DNA from 4 places in the Vibrio sp. SCSIO 43137 genome. Region 4 is predicted to be linked to each of the others. Evidence: predicted binding sites of a transcription regulator. Region 4 holds the regulator's gene; each other region holds the start of a gene.

Region 1 (3,894 bases), 1.5 Mb from region 4:
ACAACCCTTGAAAAAATTGAGACATATCACCATTTCTACACAAAATGGAGTCCGGAAAGGGTACTAACAAATATAGACCTATTACATTCCGGACTGTTCAACTTATTTTTTTGCATGAGTAACTCAATTGAAAACTGATAACCAAGCTGTGCGGCTGGATAAATGGCTATGGGCTGCAAGGTTTTATAAAACCCGCTCAATTGCCAGAAATATGGTTGACGGTGGTAAAGTTCATTACAATGGTCAGCGCTCAAAACCAAGCAAGCTGGTTGAGCTGGGTGCTGTCATTACTCTGCGTCAGGGACACGATGATAAGACCGTCGTTATAGAGAAGATTTCTGACCAGCGTCGCGGAGCGCCGGAAGCTCAACTACTTTATAAAGAGACAGACGAGAGCATCGCAAAACGCGAAGAGAACCATCAGAAGCGTAAACTGAATGCTTTCCACAGCCCGAGCCCGGATCGACGACCGGATAAAAAACAGCGTCGCGATATTATTAAATTTAAACATCAATAAGCTGGAGTTTCCTGAAATGGCAAACAATGTTTTAAACCGCTACCTATTTGAAGATCTTTCTGTTCGTGGCGAACTGGTGCAACTGGATGATGCATACCAACAAATTATTTCCAGCAAGGAGTACCCGGCAGCTGTGCAAAATTTGCTGGGTGAGCTACTGGTTGCAACCACACTTCTGACTGCGACCCTGAAATTTGAGGGTTCAATCACACTTCAGCTACAGGGAGACGGCCCAGTTTCTCTGGCAGTGATTAACGGCAACAACAATCAACAGGTTCGCGGTGTTGCCCGCTGGGAAGGTGACATCGCTGATGACGCAAGTTTGCATCAACTGATGGGTAAAGGTCATCTGGTTATGACCATCACTCCGGACAAGGGCGAACGCTATCAGGGAGTGGTCGGGCTGGAAGGAGACAACCTTGCAGAATGTCTTGAGAGCTACTTTATCCGCTCAGAGCAGTTGAAAACACGCCTGTGGTTCCGCCTTGGCGAACATGACGGCAAACCTCACGCGGCAGGTATGTTGCTTCAGGTTGTTCCTGACGGAAAAGGGTCAGAAGAAGACTTCGAACATCTTGAGCAGCTGACCAATACCATCAAAAATGAAGAGCTTTTCTCTTTAGAAGCCAATGAGCTGCTATATCGCCTATATAATCAGGAAAAAGTGCAGCTGTTCAATGCGCAACCTGTTGAATTCTTCTGCGGTTGTTCAAGGGAAAGAAGTGCCTCAGCTATCGTTAGCATTGCAAAAGAAGAGGTTTACGACATTTTAACAACCGAAGGCTCAATTTCTTTACATTGTGATTACTGTGGCACGAGTTACTCGTTCGACGAAGCACAGGTCAATGAGCTTTATGCACAAAGTGAAAATGGCAACAAAACCATTCACTAACACGCATATATGAAAACATAAGTTTTGTTTTTTAGATCAAGCCGGCAAAAGTCGGCTTTTTTATTTCATAAATTCATATAAATCACCAAGTTAATTGAGTATTCACACACTTTTGACTTTCTCCCCTGTACTTTATTTTGATCTAACGCAAAGCTTTGCGTCATCCCAAAAATGAGCACACAAAAAGTGTGACGAATGAGCATAATCGATGGCTTTTCCATCAATATTTTTTGACTTGTCTCCCTGTTTTCTGGCTTTCACGTTGCTAGCATGGTTAACAGACCAAAAGAAAATATTTTACAAATTCCCTACAATTTATCCAATAAGGAGCACCTATGACCGTTATGGAACATACTAAGGCTGCACAAGTAGATCTGACTAAATACGGGCTGAATGACGTAAAAGAGATTGTTCGCAATCCAAGTTACGAAATGTTGTTCGAAGAGGAGACTCGATCCGATTTAGAAGGGTATGAAAGAGGCGTAGTAACAGAGCTGGGTTCTGTTGCCGTTGATACCGGTATCTTTACCGGTCGTTCACCAAAAGATAAGTTCATCGTCAAAGATGCAACAACAGAAGAAAACATGTGGTGGACTTCTGAGCAAGTTAAAAATGATAACAAGCCAATCTCCACAGAAGTGTGGAATGAGCTGAAAGCACTGACGACTAAACAGCTTTCCGGCAAACGTCTGTTTGTTCTGGATTGCTACTGTGGTGCCAATGAAGACACTCGTCTTTCTATCCGCTTCGTTACTGAAGTTGCATGGCAGTGCCACTTCGTGAAGAACATGTTTATCCGTCCTAGCGAAGAAGAGCTGGCAACCTTTGAGCCTGACTTCGTGGTAATGAATGCAGCGAAAACCGTTAACCCTGACTGGGAGAGACAAGGCCTTAACTCTGAAAACTACACGGTATTTAACCTGACAGAAAAAATGCAGTTAATCGGTGGTACATGGTACGGCGGTGAAATGAAAAAAGGTATGTTCGCTATGATGAACTACTTCTTACCGCTTAAAGGGATCGCTTCAATGCACTGTTCTGCCAACGTAGGCGAAAAGGGCGATACCGCTATCTTCTTCGGCCTGTCTGGCACAGGTAAAACAACCCTTTCAACAGACCCTAAACGTCAGTTGATTGGTGATGATGAGCACGGCTGGGATGATGACGGTATCTTCAACTATGAAGGCGGCTGTTATGCTAAGACCATCAACCTGTCTAAAGAAGCTGAGCCGGATATCTATAATGCTATCCGTCGTGACGCTCTGTTGGAAAACGTAACCGTTCGTAATGATGGCTCTATCGACTTTGATGATGGTTCTAAGACGGAAAACACTCGTGTTTCTTACCCTATTTACCACATCGATAACATTGTTAAGCCGGTTTCTAAAGCTGGTCATGCCAACAAGGTAATCTTCCTGACTGCCGATGCATTTGGTGTGCTGCCACCAGTAGCTAAGCTGACAGCTGAGCAGACTAAGTACCACTTCCTGTCTGGCTTTACCGCTAAGCTGGCTGGTACAGAGCGTGGCATTACTGAACCAACGCCAACTTTCTCAGCGTGTTTCGGTGCGGCATTCCTGACTCTGCACCCGACTAAGTATGCTGAAGTTCTGGTTAAACGTATGGAAGCGGCCGGTGCAGAAGCTTATCTGGTTAACACTGGCTGGAATGGTTCTGGTAAACGTATCTCGATTCAGGATACCCGTGGCATTATTGATGCGATTCTGGATGGCTCAATTGAGCATGCTGAAACTAAGCAGATTCCGGTATTTAACCTTGAAGTACCTATGGCTCTTCCGGGTGTTGATCCGGCGATTCTTGACCCACGCGATACGTATACCGATCCGCTACAGTGGGAAAGCAAAGCTGAAGATCTGGCACAGCGCTTTATTAAGAACTTTGAGAAGTACACTGATAATGCTGACGGTGCGGCACTGGTTTCAGCGGGCCCTCAGCTAGACTAAATTAACTCAAAACTATGACTAAGCCCCTCAATCGAGGGGCTTTTTATTTGAATTTAATCACTTTTTGCGTCAGTCTCGTATATAACGGTTTAAACGAGTTCATCTGCAATGAAAAAAGCTCTGGTTCTACTATTCTCAGCAATCTTTCTGATAATTCTGGTTTCAACAGCCGGACTATACTGGGTAATGCAGTCCCAGCATGCCAGTAAAGTAGTCAATTATCTGCTGCAGAACTACTCACAAACCCCTATTAGCGTTGAGCAGGCTAAATACAGCTATCCCAATCAGCTCACCCTGAACAATCTCGAGATCCAACAAAATCAACAGCAACCCCTTAGTGTCGCTCAGTTAGATATCTGGCTGGATGTTCCTTCTCTGCTGTCAGATAAAATCGCCATCAACAGCCTGTTGATAAACGGGCTTTCCCTACAGCAAGGCTTGCCGGATATAGCGCTGTCAGAGCGTGTAAATATCCGTCAGATAGCCCTGACCAATCTTGATTATTCGGACAACCAGTTTAT
Region 2 (3,894 bases), 1.2 Mb from region 4:
TATGCAGCGCGGAGGCAAAACAGGACCACATACGGATGGTTGGGGTATCACCTTTTATGAAGGCAAAGGCTTCCGGACATTTAAAGATCCAAATCCAAGTTGTAATTCAAAAATTGCAGAGCTGGTTCAGGGCTATCCGATCAAAAGTCGGGCAATAGTGAGCCATATTCGTCAGGCAAACCGTGGTGAGGTAAACCTTGAGAATACCCACCCTTTTACCCGTGAGTTATGGGGACGCTACTGGACTTTCGCTCACAACGGTCAGTTAAGTGATTATGACAAGCTGGAGACCGGACGCCATCGACCAGTAGGAAAAACCGATAGCGAACTGGCTTTCTGCTGGTTGTTAAACAAAATGGAACAGCAGTATCCGGAACCACCTCAGGATTTGTGTGGTATGTTTCGCTACGTTGCTGAGTGCTGTGAAGAGTTGAAGCAGTTGGGGGTATTTAACATGTTGCTCAGTGATGGTGAGTATGTGATGACCTTCTGTACCAATCATCTTTACTGGATCACCCGCAAAGCACCGTTTGGCAAGGCGAGTCTGATTGACGAAGATATTACCGTTAACTTTCAGGAAGAGACGACACCAAATGATATCGTGTCAGTGGTAGCGACTCAGCCTCTGACTGAGAATGAGGAGTGGCACAGGATGAAGCCGGGGGAGTTTAATCTGTTCCACTTTGGTGATGTGATCGACTGTAATAAAGAGAGTTTGGTGAATGTGCCTTATGCGGAAGCTAAACCGGGTAATCAGGCTCCTACTCAGCCTCTTGAGTAGGTATTAAATGATTAACAAAAAAAGGCTGAACAGTGTTCAGCCCTTTGTGTTTCACTCGCTGGCATAGCCCTGTTCAGGGAGAACATCCCCGTCCAGAACGGCCCGGCCATTCTCCATCTTGAGTCTTCCATCCAGAAACCATTTGATAACCAGAGGATAGATCCTGTGTTCCTGAGACTGGATTCTCTGATTAAGGGAATCTGCCGTGTCATCAGCAAATACCGGAACTTTAGCCTGTAGGATCACCGGCCCGCCATCCAGCTCTTCGGTAACGAAGTGAACGCTGGTGCCGTGCTCTTGATCTCCGGCGTCAATGGCTCTCTGGTGAGTATGCAGCCCCGGATACTTGGGCAGCAGGGATGGATGTACGTTAAGCATGCGGCCCTGATAGTGGTTAACGAACTCACTGCTCAATATGCGCATATAACCGGCCAGTACCAGCAGATCCGGCTGATACTTATTGATGCTCTCCATCAAAGTGTTATCGAAGGATTCTCTTGAATCAAAGGCCGCCGGATCGACAAAGTGAGCGTCAATTCCGGCATCTTTTGCTCTTTGCAAACCGTAAGCAGCCTGCTTATTAGAGAAGACGGCACTAAGGCGATACTCTGATTCAGCAGTACAGAAGTTATCTATGATTGCCTGCAGATTACTGCCGTTACCGGAGATAAGCACAACGATACTTTTAGCCATTTAGATGATCTCTACTTGTTGTTCACCTTCAGCAGCATTGGCTACTTCGCCGATTACCCAGGCGTATTCGCCTTCAGCCTTAAGTAGCTCTACTGCTTTATCAGCCTGATCCTGCGGCAGGGCAATAACCAGACCGACACCACAGTTAAAAGTGCGGTACATTTCATAGCTCTCTACATTGCCCTTGCTTTGTAGCCAGTAGAAGATATCCGGCCACTGCCAGCTATTACCGTTAATCACTGCCTTTGTGCCCTCCGGCAACACTCGTGGAATATTTTCCCAGAAACCACCACCTGTGATGTGGGAGATGGCGTGGACATCATGTTCCGCAATAAGCTTTAATGCTGAGTTTATATAGATGCGGGTTGGTTCAAGCAGATGTTCGCCGATAGTGCGGCCGTTCAGCTTTTCACTAAGATCAGCGTTTGATACTTCAAGAATTTTACGGATCAGTGAGTAGCCATTTGAGTGCGGGCCACTTGAAGCGACGGCAATAAGGGCATCACCAGAAGCGACTTTGCTTCCGTCAATAACGTCCTGCTTCTCAACAACACCGACACAGAAACCGGCAACGTCATAATCTTCACCTTCGTACATGCCCGGCATTTCTGCGGTTTCGCCGCCGATAAGGGCACATCCGGCTTGTACACAACCTTCACCAATACCAGAAACCACATCTGCTGCTGTGTCTACATCCAGCTTTCCTGTTGCGTAGTAATCTAGGAAGAACAGCGGCTCAGCACCCTGTACAATCAGGTCGTTTACACACATGGCAACCAGATCTATACCTATGGTGTCATGTTTCTTCATATCCAGGGCAAGACGTAGTTTCGTTCCGACGCCATCAGTGCCGGAAACCAGCAGAGGTTCCTTATATTTTGTCGGTAACTCGCACAGAGCACCAAAGCCTCCGATTCCGCCCATCACTTCCGGGCGGCGAGTGCGCTTTACTACGCCTTTAATACGATCAACTAACGCATTCCCGGCATCAATGTCGACACCGGCATCTTTATAGCTTAAAGAAGAGTTATTGCCACTCACAGGATATCCTTTTCATGTCATTAAGAGGTGAAAACTGGCGTTATTCTAACCGAGATACCGCAATAAGTTAAACGTTTGCGCAACAAAAAATATCTGCAAGATTTTCTCGGCAAAAACGGCAAAAAACCGTATAATCACAAGGTTTGTTTAAATATTGCCGGAGATGAAAATGAAAGTTGTTGAAGTAATGCACCCATTAGTTAAACACAAGGTTGGTTTAATGCGTGAGGGAGACATCAGCACTAAGCGTTTTCGTGAGTTAGCGACCGAGGTCGGTAGCCTGTTAACTTACGAAGCAACCTCAGACTTTGAAACTGAAAAGGTGACAATTGAAGGTTGGAATGGTCCAGTAGAAGTGGATCAGATTAAAGGCAAAAAAGTGACAGTAGTGCCTATTCTTCGTGCCGGTCTGGGCATGATGGATGGTGTTCTGGAGCATGTACCTAGTGCAAGAATCAGTGTGGTCGGTATCTACCGCGATGAAGAGACACTAGAACCTATCCCTTACTTTAATAAGCTGGCCTCTAACATTGATGAGCGTATCGCTCTGGTTGTTGACCCAATGCTGGCGACGGGTGGTTCTATGATAGCCACTATTGATCTGCTTAAAGATAAAGGCTGTCAGGCAATAAAAGTGTTGGTATTGGTTGCAGCACCAGAAGGTATTGAAGCTCTGGAAAAAGCGCATCCGGATGTTGAGCTTTATACTGCCGCTATCGATGAGAAGCTGAATGATAAAGGTTATATCGTTCCGGGTCTGGGTGACGCAGGCGATAAGATCTTCGGAACTAAGTAATATTTCGTATAAAAAACAGAAGGCTGATGTAGTGATACATCAGCCTTTTTTAGTTCTATCTCAATATTGATAACCGCCACCTAAGGCAGCGGTATTGAATATAGTGAGCTTAAGAAGCTTGCTCTTCTTCCATCTGAGCGTTGTCGACAACCTGAGTCTCACCAAGGTCATGTGGGAGGATAAGGTTAAGAACAATAGCGACAATACCGCACAGGCTGACACCTTGCAGGCTGAACTCACCTACACCAAAGGCCATTCCGCCGATACCAAATACCAGAGTTACCGCAACAATCGCCAGATTACGTGATTTATGCAGGTCAACGTTATTTTTGATCAGAGTATTCAGACCAACGGTGGCAATTGAACCGAACAGCAGAATCATAATGCCGCCCATTACCGGAACCGGAATGGTTTGCAGAATAGCACCAAGTTTACCTACCAGAGCAAGTACAATGGCAGAGACCGCTGCCCATGTCATAATGGCAGGGTTATAGGCTTTGGTCAGCATAACAGCGCCGGTTACTTCACTGTAAGTAGTATTTGGCGGAGCACCAAGCATAGAAGCTGCCATAGTGGCTACCCC
Region 3 (3,894 bases), 1.0 Mb from region 4:
GTTCTTGCTGCTAATACTGAGTTTGATCAGTATATAAATGGCTTAAAGCAGGAAGCGAGAGAGAAAGGCATCTCAGAACGCACTATCGAAGAGGCGTTTAAAAAAGTCAGTTACAAGAAAAAAGCCGTAAAGGCTGACCGCAACCAGCCGGAAAAAAAGCTGACTCTTGATGAATATATTCCAAGGGCCGTGCCGGACTGGAAGGTGAAGCAGGCCAAATCCCTGTATCAAAAACACTATAGCGACTTAAAACGTATCGGTGAGCAATATGGTGTCCAGCCAAGGTTTATTGTTGCTTTATGGGGTGTAGAAAGTAATTTTGGCCGCCTGACCGGTGGATACAATGTTATTGATGCCCTTAGCACACTGGCCTTTGAAGGCCGCCGCGAAGCGTTCTTCCGTAAAGAGACCATGGCCGCCCTGACCATACTGGATGAAGGCCATATTACGGTTAATAACATGAAAGGATCATGGGCCGGAGCCATGGGGCAGTGCCAGTTTATGCCAAGCTCTTTTATCCATTTTGCACAAGATGGTAATGGTGACGGCGTTAAAGATATCTGGAAAAACACTCAGGACGTCTTTGCCTCAGCAGCAAATTACCTGAAAGAGTCTGGCTGGGATGACGATTACACCTGGGGCAGGCAGGTTACTGTGCCTAAGGGGATTTCACTCAGCCTGACCGGACGGGGTAAAGAGAAAGCAAAGACTTTGCAGCAATGGAATGATCTGGGCATCAGAAGACTAAACGGAAACAAGCTTCCGGTACTGGATGAAGATATTAATGCATGGCTGATTATGCCTGACGATGAAAATGGCAGAGCTTACCTGATTTACAACAACTATCAGGTGCTGATGAAGTGGAACCGATCTTACTATTTCGGGCTGGCTGTTAGTCATCTTGCAGATAAGCTGAAGTAACTAACCTGACCTCAGATTAGTTAGCAATAAAAAACCTCGCTTTGCATAGCGAGGTTTTTTGTATTGATTAACCTAATGCTAGGTTATTCAGATTTATACTGCTCACAGGCGATCATGGTGTTGTCAATCAGGGTGGCAACCGTCATAGGGCCGACACCGCCCGGAACCGGGGTAATAAAGCTGGCACGCTGTTTAGCACCCTCGTAGTCAACATCGCCGACAAGTTTGCCCGATTCAAGCCGGTTGATACCAACATCGACCACAATAGCGCCTTCTTTAATCCAGTTGCCCGGAATAAAGTTTGGTTTACCCACGGCGACCACAACAACGTCAGCCATTCGCACATGGTTTTCCAGCTCTTTGGTAAAACGGTGGCATGTAGTTGTAGTACAGCCCGCCAGAAGCAGCTCCATGGTCATAGGGCGGCCGACAATGTTTGAAGCACCTACAATAACCGCGTGTTTGCCGCGCAGTTCAATATTGTAGCGATCCAGAAGGGTTATCACGCCTTTAGGTGTACAGGATCTAAGCTTAGGGATGCGCTGTGCAAGTCTGCCGACGTTATAGGGGTGGAAACCATCCACATCTTTTTCCGGCAGAATACGTTCAAGTACCTTGGTGGTATCGATTCCTGCCGGCAGCGGAAGTTGAACAAGAATACCGTCAATTTCAGAATCTAAGTTCAGCTCATCAACAAGTTCCAGTAACTCTTGCTCGCTGGCGGTTGCCGGAAGGTCGAAAGACTTGGAAAGGAATCCGACTTCATCACACGCCTTTCTTTTACTGCCCACATACACCTGAGATGCAGGATCTTCCCCCACCAGAATCACGGCAAGGCCGGGAGCCCTTAAGCCAGCCTGAGTACGGGCTTTAACCCGTGCAGCAACTTCGGAGCGGACGGTTTGAGAGATTAATTTTCCATCAATATTTTGAGCAGCCATATCTTCCCTTAACTGTTGAATTACTGAGCGTGCGCATTGTCGCAAATTATCCTCCGAATAGCTATCACGCAAACGTTTGCTCTATATATTTATCAGGTATTTGACTTTTTTTTGGTCAGTTAAATCATAAAGTAAAAGAAACCCGTTGACCTCTTCAGAGCTTCTCGTATAATCCCTCCCTACAAAGCGCCCTTAGCTCAGTTGGATAGAGCACGTGCCTTCTAAGCATGTGGTCAGAGGTTCAAATCCTCTAGGGCGTGCCATATACAATAAGCCGTAGCAGGTTAGTACTTGCTACGGCTTTTTTGTATTTGCTCCCGGATAAATTTGATCTTCCACAATAAACTTTAAGTTTTTCATCACTAATAAGCCCAGACTATAGTTTGTTATAGTCAGAATTGTGTGTGGTTAATTAAGAATCGTCATTAGAAAGTGATATTTGATAGTCAATGTTATTGTTTACCAATAGAGGCTTACTTTTTTATGTCGATTAATGACTCACAGAATAAGGTTAAAGACAGCAAAGGTATAATGTCACGTCGTGACATACTAAAACTCGGTGCTGCTGGTAGTGTGGCTATGGCGGGCGCGTTAAGTTCCGGTAAAGCAAAGGCACGCGAAGATGGAATAGGGGTAGTGAAACACGATAGTTTTCCTCTGCAGGTTGCCCCTACTTATAAACGTTTTAATGAAGCCTTAAGCGTCAGCGCAGTAGAGTATTCCAAGGGAAATTACTACGACACACTAAAAGTTGTAGATGATACTATTCCGGGTTTTGGTACGGTTGATCATGCCATCCGGGTGGGGGCAGAAATGTTCAACTTTGTCGAAGTTGGCGAGCGTCTGAACCCTTATGGTGCATTTCCTCTTGTTATAGAACCTCAGCCTATTAATGAAGGTTTTAAATTCCAGAGCAGTGAAGAAGCTCATGCAAAAATAAAACGCGCTGCCCGTATGTATGGAGCCGATATTGTCGGCATTACCCGCCGCGATCCTCGTTGGGATTACTCTCATGTGTTTAACGATAACACCCTTGAGTCAAAATCATGGGAAGAGGCTATGGGATTTGAGCCGAAAACGGTTGTCGTTATGGGCTTTGCTGAAGATTATGATGCATTTTCAGCAGCTCCAAGTGCTGCCGCCGATACCACAGCCGATGAAGGCTATGCAAGAATGGCCAAAGCTGCACTAGAGCTGGCTCATTTCTTTAGTGCACTAGGGTGTAAAGCGGCTGCCTGCGGAAATGGCGGAGGATTAAGTGTCCCTTATGCAATTGCCGCCGGGTTAGGTGAGTCTAATCGTATGGGGTTACTGCAAAACTATAAATTTGCCAGCAGATTAAGAATTGCTAAGGTTTATGTAGATCTTGAGTTAGACGAGTATTTTGATAAACCAGTGACATTTGGTGTACAGAGTTTCTGTGAAAACTGTATGCACTGTGCTGATAACTGTCCGGGTAAGGCAATTCCGAGAGATATCAAGCCTTCCTTAAATCCACCTCCGGCCGATGATGGTTCAGAACGCTATTACAATAACCCCGGTGTGTATAAATGGTGGGTTCGTTGCGATAAATGCTATCAGTACTGGGTAGACTCAGGTACTGGCTGCGGCACTTGTGTTACCACCTGTCCTTATAATAAACCTGATTTTTGGCATCATAGGTTGATTGACAGAGTAAACACTATTCTGCCGGGCTTTATGCATGCTTTTATGGCAGAAATGGATCTTTGGCATGGCTATGGCAACGTTTTTGATCCAGAGGCAGTCAAAACGTTTTATGACCAAAGTGGCAGGAATTATAGCGGAATGGGGGACTAATTATTATGTTTCATATCTTTACCGGAATTGAAATTTTGTTTTTCTCGTTGGGTATCCTTGTAACCCTGAGTGTTCAGGCAGTGATTTATCTTAGGGTGATAAAACAAGTGAAGTTTATTCATCTCGCAATAATATTTGCAGGCCTATTGACCATGATCTTTGCGTTTGCCTGGTCTGTAAGCTCTATTTTGGAGCTTGAGCCTCAGTCTGCCTC
Region 4 (3,894 bases):
GCATTCAGGAACACAATGGTGCCCGGCAGCATGCCTAACTGGCTAACCAGATAGTAACGGGCAGTGGAGATTGGCGTCAGCCCCATTAGTAGGTTAATCAGGAAAAACGGGAATACAGGGATAAGTCTTAATGAAAACAGATAAAACGGACCGTCTTTTTCCACGCCTTCATTAATGGTCTGCAGTTTGCTGCCAAACTTAGACTGTACCCAGTCACGAAGCAGGTAGCGGCTGCTGAGAAAGGCAAGTGTCGCCCCTATGCTGCTGGCAAATGAGACCAGAATCAAGCTAGTGACAAAACCAAACAGAGCTGCGCCGAGCAAAGTTACAACGGCCGCACCCGGAATGGAAAACGCGGTAATCAAAATATAAGCGAAGAAGTAGATAAGAGAAGCAATAACAAAGTTATTCTCAATATAGTCCGCTAACAACGCTTGTTGAGCTTTGGCGTTTTCCAGAGTCAGATACTGACCAAACTGAGTAGCCAGCAACACAATAAGAGCAACTAAAAAAAGTCCGATAATTAGTTTCTTGTTCATTATTCGTTTCCATAAAATTTGCGTTAACTACTATGACAGGGATAGCCCGAGAAAACTTTCATAATATTTTAATTATGGCCTATGAAAGCAGAGATTATTTCTATTTCGTTTAAACCTTAATCTGAACAGAACAAAAAAGCCGCTAAACAGAGTTAGCGGCTTTGCATTAGCTGGCTTGCAGGTCAATTAATTGAGAGCCTGCATAAGTTCTGCTCGTCTCTCTTGGGTGATTACAGACCAGTGTGTCCCTTTAAGGGCGCCTTCAAGAGCCCACAAAAGTTCTAAATTAACGGTGTCGGGGTGACTTTTCTGTATCGCTTTATAAGCACCAACGGCACCTACTTGTTTCAGGTCGGAGACGGATGCAATACCGGCTTTCTTCAGCATGCGTTCAGTGCCAAGGCGCAGATTAGGTAGATCTTTTAGCCTGCTTGGCTTTTCTTCCGCGTGAGTGGCTTTTTCACTCTTCGCATACTCCAGAGCTTCAGTGGCAATAGAGAGTATCTGATCTGTGTTGTTCCATATTTCATCTGGCAGAGCAAAATACTTAGTGACAACGGGAAAACCACGCTTTTTATAAACGTAAGGTGTGTATCCTGCTGCCTTATACTTTTCAGCGGAAGCTTTATGAGCTCTTATGTGGAGAGAGTTATTTACAACAAGAGCGAACATGGTTTCATCGACAAAAATCCCGAATCCGCCAAACATTGAACGCGACTTTACTTTGCCGAATCGTTCAAATAATAGTAGTGAATCTTTGAGTACTGGTTTATCCATTTTCATAGTCTCGGGTTAGGAAATTGCATCAACCAATTCAGTACCGAGAAATTAACAGAACAGCGAGTTGAGTTGTCAGAACAACGTAAAAACTCAATAGCCTGTCAATCAGTCTTCGGCAACCCCGCTACCTTTCATTTCTGTTAAGGCCGGAAGCTTTGCGTCCCACCCTTTCGGATGGTTTGCCCTGATCGTGACTCTATAAATATAGATAATTTCTGGACAGAGATCACTTTATAGAATGTTTAATGTGATGTTGCTCACTAAATCTCTGGCCGTATTTAAGCAAATTACTAGAGTATTAATTCAAGAGGTGAATGTAATTAGAAGGTTAAATTGCCGTGCTGAAACAGTACTGCACGGCAAACTAAAACATAGCAAATCAGCTTAATTACTAATATTTTTAACGCTATCGCGTACAACCAATTCTGGCTGCATTTCGAACACACGTTTTTCGTGTTCTTTGTTCTTGATTCTTTCCAGCAGAATCTCAAATGCTGTTTTACCTACACGTCGCTTAGGCTGGTGAATGGTGGTTAGCGGCGGAGAGAAATAAGCTGCAAGGTCAATATTGTCATAACCGATCACAGAGATATCTTCCGGGATACGGATACCACGGTGCTGAAGACGGCTCATCAGGCCTAAAGCCATGGTGTCGTTAAAGCAGAATACTGCCGTCGGTTTTTTGTCCATAGCCAGAATCTTGTCAGCGGCCTCAACGGCTGTATCGCATTCAAAGTTACCTTCAAGGATCTTACTTTCGTCAAACTTGATGCCATTCTCTTCCAGCGCGCGGCGATAGCCCTGAGTTCTTTCTATACAGAGTTTCTTATCCAGATGACCGCTAAGGCAGGCGATATCAGTATGGCCATTCTCAATAAGGTATTTGGTCGCTAGGTAACCACCCTCTTCGGAGTTATCAATAATCTTATCTGAATCATCTTCAGAGGACGAGGTACCCTGACCCCAGTCCATAATTACTTTAGGAATATCGGCGTGACCGTCCAGCATCTCCTGAAGTTCAGCTGTCAGGTCAGAACACATAACAAAAATGCCATCAACACGTTTTTCTGCCAGCATGCGGATATAATCGCGCTGTTTCTCGTAGATACCACCTGTGTTACACAGAATAAGAGTGTAACCCTGACGGTAACAGTAGCTCTCAACGCCATCTACAACTTCAGCCAGAAACGGGTTAGTAGACTGAGTTACCAACATACCGATAGTGCGGGTTGTATTACATTTTAAACTTCTGGCCACAGCACTAGGGGCGTAGTTGAGCTCTTTTACTGCGTCCATCACTTTTTGCTGAGTCGCCTCAGCAACAAAACGAGTTTTATTAATTACGTGAGATACAGTAGTCGTTGATACGCCAGCGATGCGCGCAACATCTTTTATGGTGGCCATAAGCTTATCCTATTATTCTGATGTTCTTATAAAGTGTAGACAACTTTTAAATCCATCAATATCTGTGCCGGAAACACAAAAAACCGCTATCTGGTATAGCGGTTTATGATTTTCATGCGTTTATCATCGTTTTCGCAGGCATGATAGCCGCTTTTGCGCAACATACAAAGCTAAAGCTCTAATTAATTTGTATTTGGTCACATTTGCCTGCTATTGCCTGAGATTATTCTCCGGCAAGATAAGTGCAGTCCAGCTTTAAGAAATCGACCAGCAGTGTAGAGACACTGGAATAAAAACCAAAATCATCGAACTTACTGCATTTTTTACTGAACTCAGGGATCCAGCTTAACAGATAAGTTTCAATAAATGCTTTCTGTTCCAGCAGAGCTTGATCAATATGTTCCAGCTTTTCCAGCTCGTTGGATCGAATGATCATATTGCCGAGAAAATCCAGTTCGATGGCAATATGGTCAGCAGGTTCGTTCAGGTCACTGTGTACATCGACACCCTGACTCTGCATCAGTTTTTGCATCTCCTGAGCAGGCTTGTCATTTAACAGGCCGTTCTCACCTATGTACATGGAGGCGTAGGGAAGGGCGCCCGATTTATCTGTCTGCAAAAACAGGCCACAGAAATCTGCTGCCAGTTCCAGTTGAGCATCTTCACGATCCTGAAGACGGTTTAATGCATCAACCATTTTGTCAACAGAAGGCTTAAGGGTAGGGTTCTCACCCAGCCCGGTTAAAAATGAACGGATTTCTGGAGAGTGGTATGCCTGAACATCTTTTTCTGTCAGCTCTTTGGCAAAAAGACTAGAAAGCCACCAGTAGATTTCAGCTCGTTTTTCATTAAACGCTTTTGTCTCTTCCATTATTTAATTCCTAAATAAACAATACTTAAATAATTGTATGCAAAAAATATGAATAGAATTAACTTAAATTATGACAATATATTAAGAAAAATAGGAGAAAATTAACACGGCGTCAAATAGTTGTTCTCCATCAATAAAAATCAAAAAACTCAATAAAAAACTTATTCTGGGCTAGAATTGTTAAATAATATAAATAGAATGCAACGTAACTGAAAAACGGAAAAAGTCATGGTCATGAGCAGTCACGTATTAGTTGTAGAAGATGATGTAGTCACCCGCAGTAAATTGGTCGGGTATTTT

What was found. The regulator PurR, encoded in region 4, represses purine synthesis genes. The targets are predictions, from matches to a motif close to TNANGNAAACGTTTNCNTNA.
Region 1: a site for PurR is predicted at 1,553-1,572, ahead of pckA (phosphoenolpyruvate carboxykinase (ATP)). Genes of this name have one in related genera too.
Region 2: a site for PurR is predicted at 2,579-2,598, ahead of purM (phosphoribosylformylglycinamidine cyclo-ligase). Genes of this name have one in related genera too.
Region 3: a site for PurR is predicted at 1,927-1,946, ahead of folD (bifunctional methylenetetrahydrofolate dehydrogenase/methenyltetrahydrofolate cyclohydrolase FolD). Genes of this name have one in related genera too.

What each region holds. Positions count from the first base shown of each region.
Region 1 covers NZ_CP116383.1:63,261-67,154, reverse strand. Annotated here, with positions in the region: gene hslR (ribosome-associated heat shock protein Hsp15) at 128-517, shown strand; gene hslO (Hsp33 family molecular chaperone HslO) at 534-1,409, shown strand; gene pckA (phosphoenolpyruvate carboxykinase (ATP)) at 1,745-3,373, shown strand; gene PK654_RS00265 (AsmA family protein) at 3,482-3,894, shown strand, end outside.
Region 2 covers NZ_CP116383.1:808,528-812,421, forward strand. Annotated here, with positions in the region: gene PK654_RS03910 (class II glutamine amidotransferase) at 1-781, shown strand, start outside; gene purN (phosphoribosylglycinamide formyltransferase) at 833-1,474, opposite strand; gene purM (phosphoribosylformylglycinamidine cyclo-ligase) at 1,475-2,515, opposite strand; gene upp (uracil phosphoribosyltransferase) at 2,685-3,311, shown strand; gene PK654_RS03930 (uracil-xanthine permease family protein) at 3,421-3,894, opposite strand, start outside.
Region 3 covers NZ_CP116383.1:947,782-951,675, forward strand. Annotated here, with positions in the region: gene PK654_RS04580 (lytic murein transglycosylase) at 1-921, shown strand, start outside; gene folD (bifunctional methylenetetrahydrofolate dehydrogenase/methenyltetrahydrofolate cyclohydrolase FolD) at 1,005-1,862, opposite strand; tRNA gene PK654_RS04590 (tRNA-Arg) at 2,049-2,125, shown strand; gene PK654_RS04595 (4Fe-4S double cluster binding domain-containing protein) at 2,346-3,680, shown strand; gene PK654_RS04600 (hypothetical protein) at 3,686-3,894, shown strand, end outside.
Region 4 covers NZ_CP116383.1:1,976,738-1,980,631, reverse strand. Annotated here, with positions in the region: gene PK654_RS09275 (TVP38/TMEM64 family protein) at 1-539, opposite strand, end outside; gene PK654_RS09270 (TfoX/Sxy family DNA transformation protein) at 726-1,316, opposite strand; cyclic di-GMP riboswitch class I at 1,431-1,513, opposite strand; gene purR (HTH-type transcriptional repressor PurR) at 1,704-2,723, opposite strand; gene torD (molecular chaperone TorD) at 2,947-3,594, opposite strand; gene torR (two-component system response regulator TorR) at 3,829-3,894, shown strand, end outside.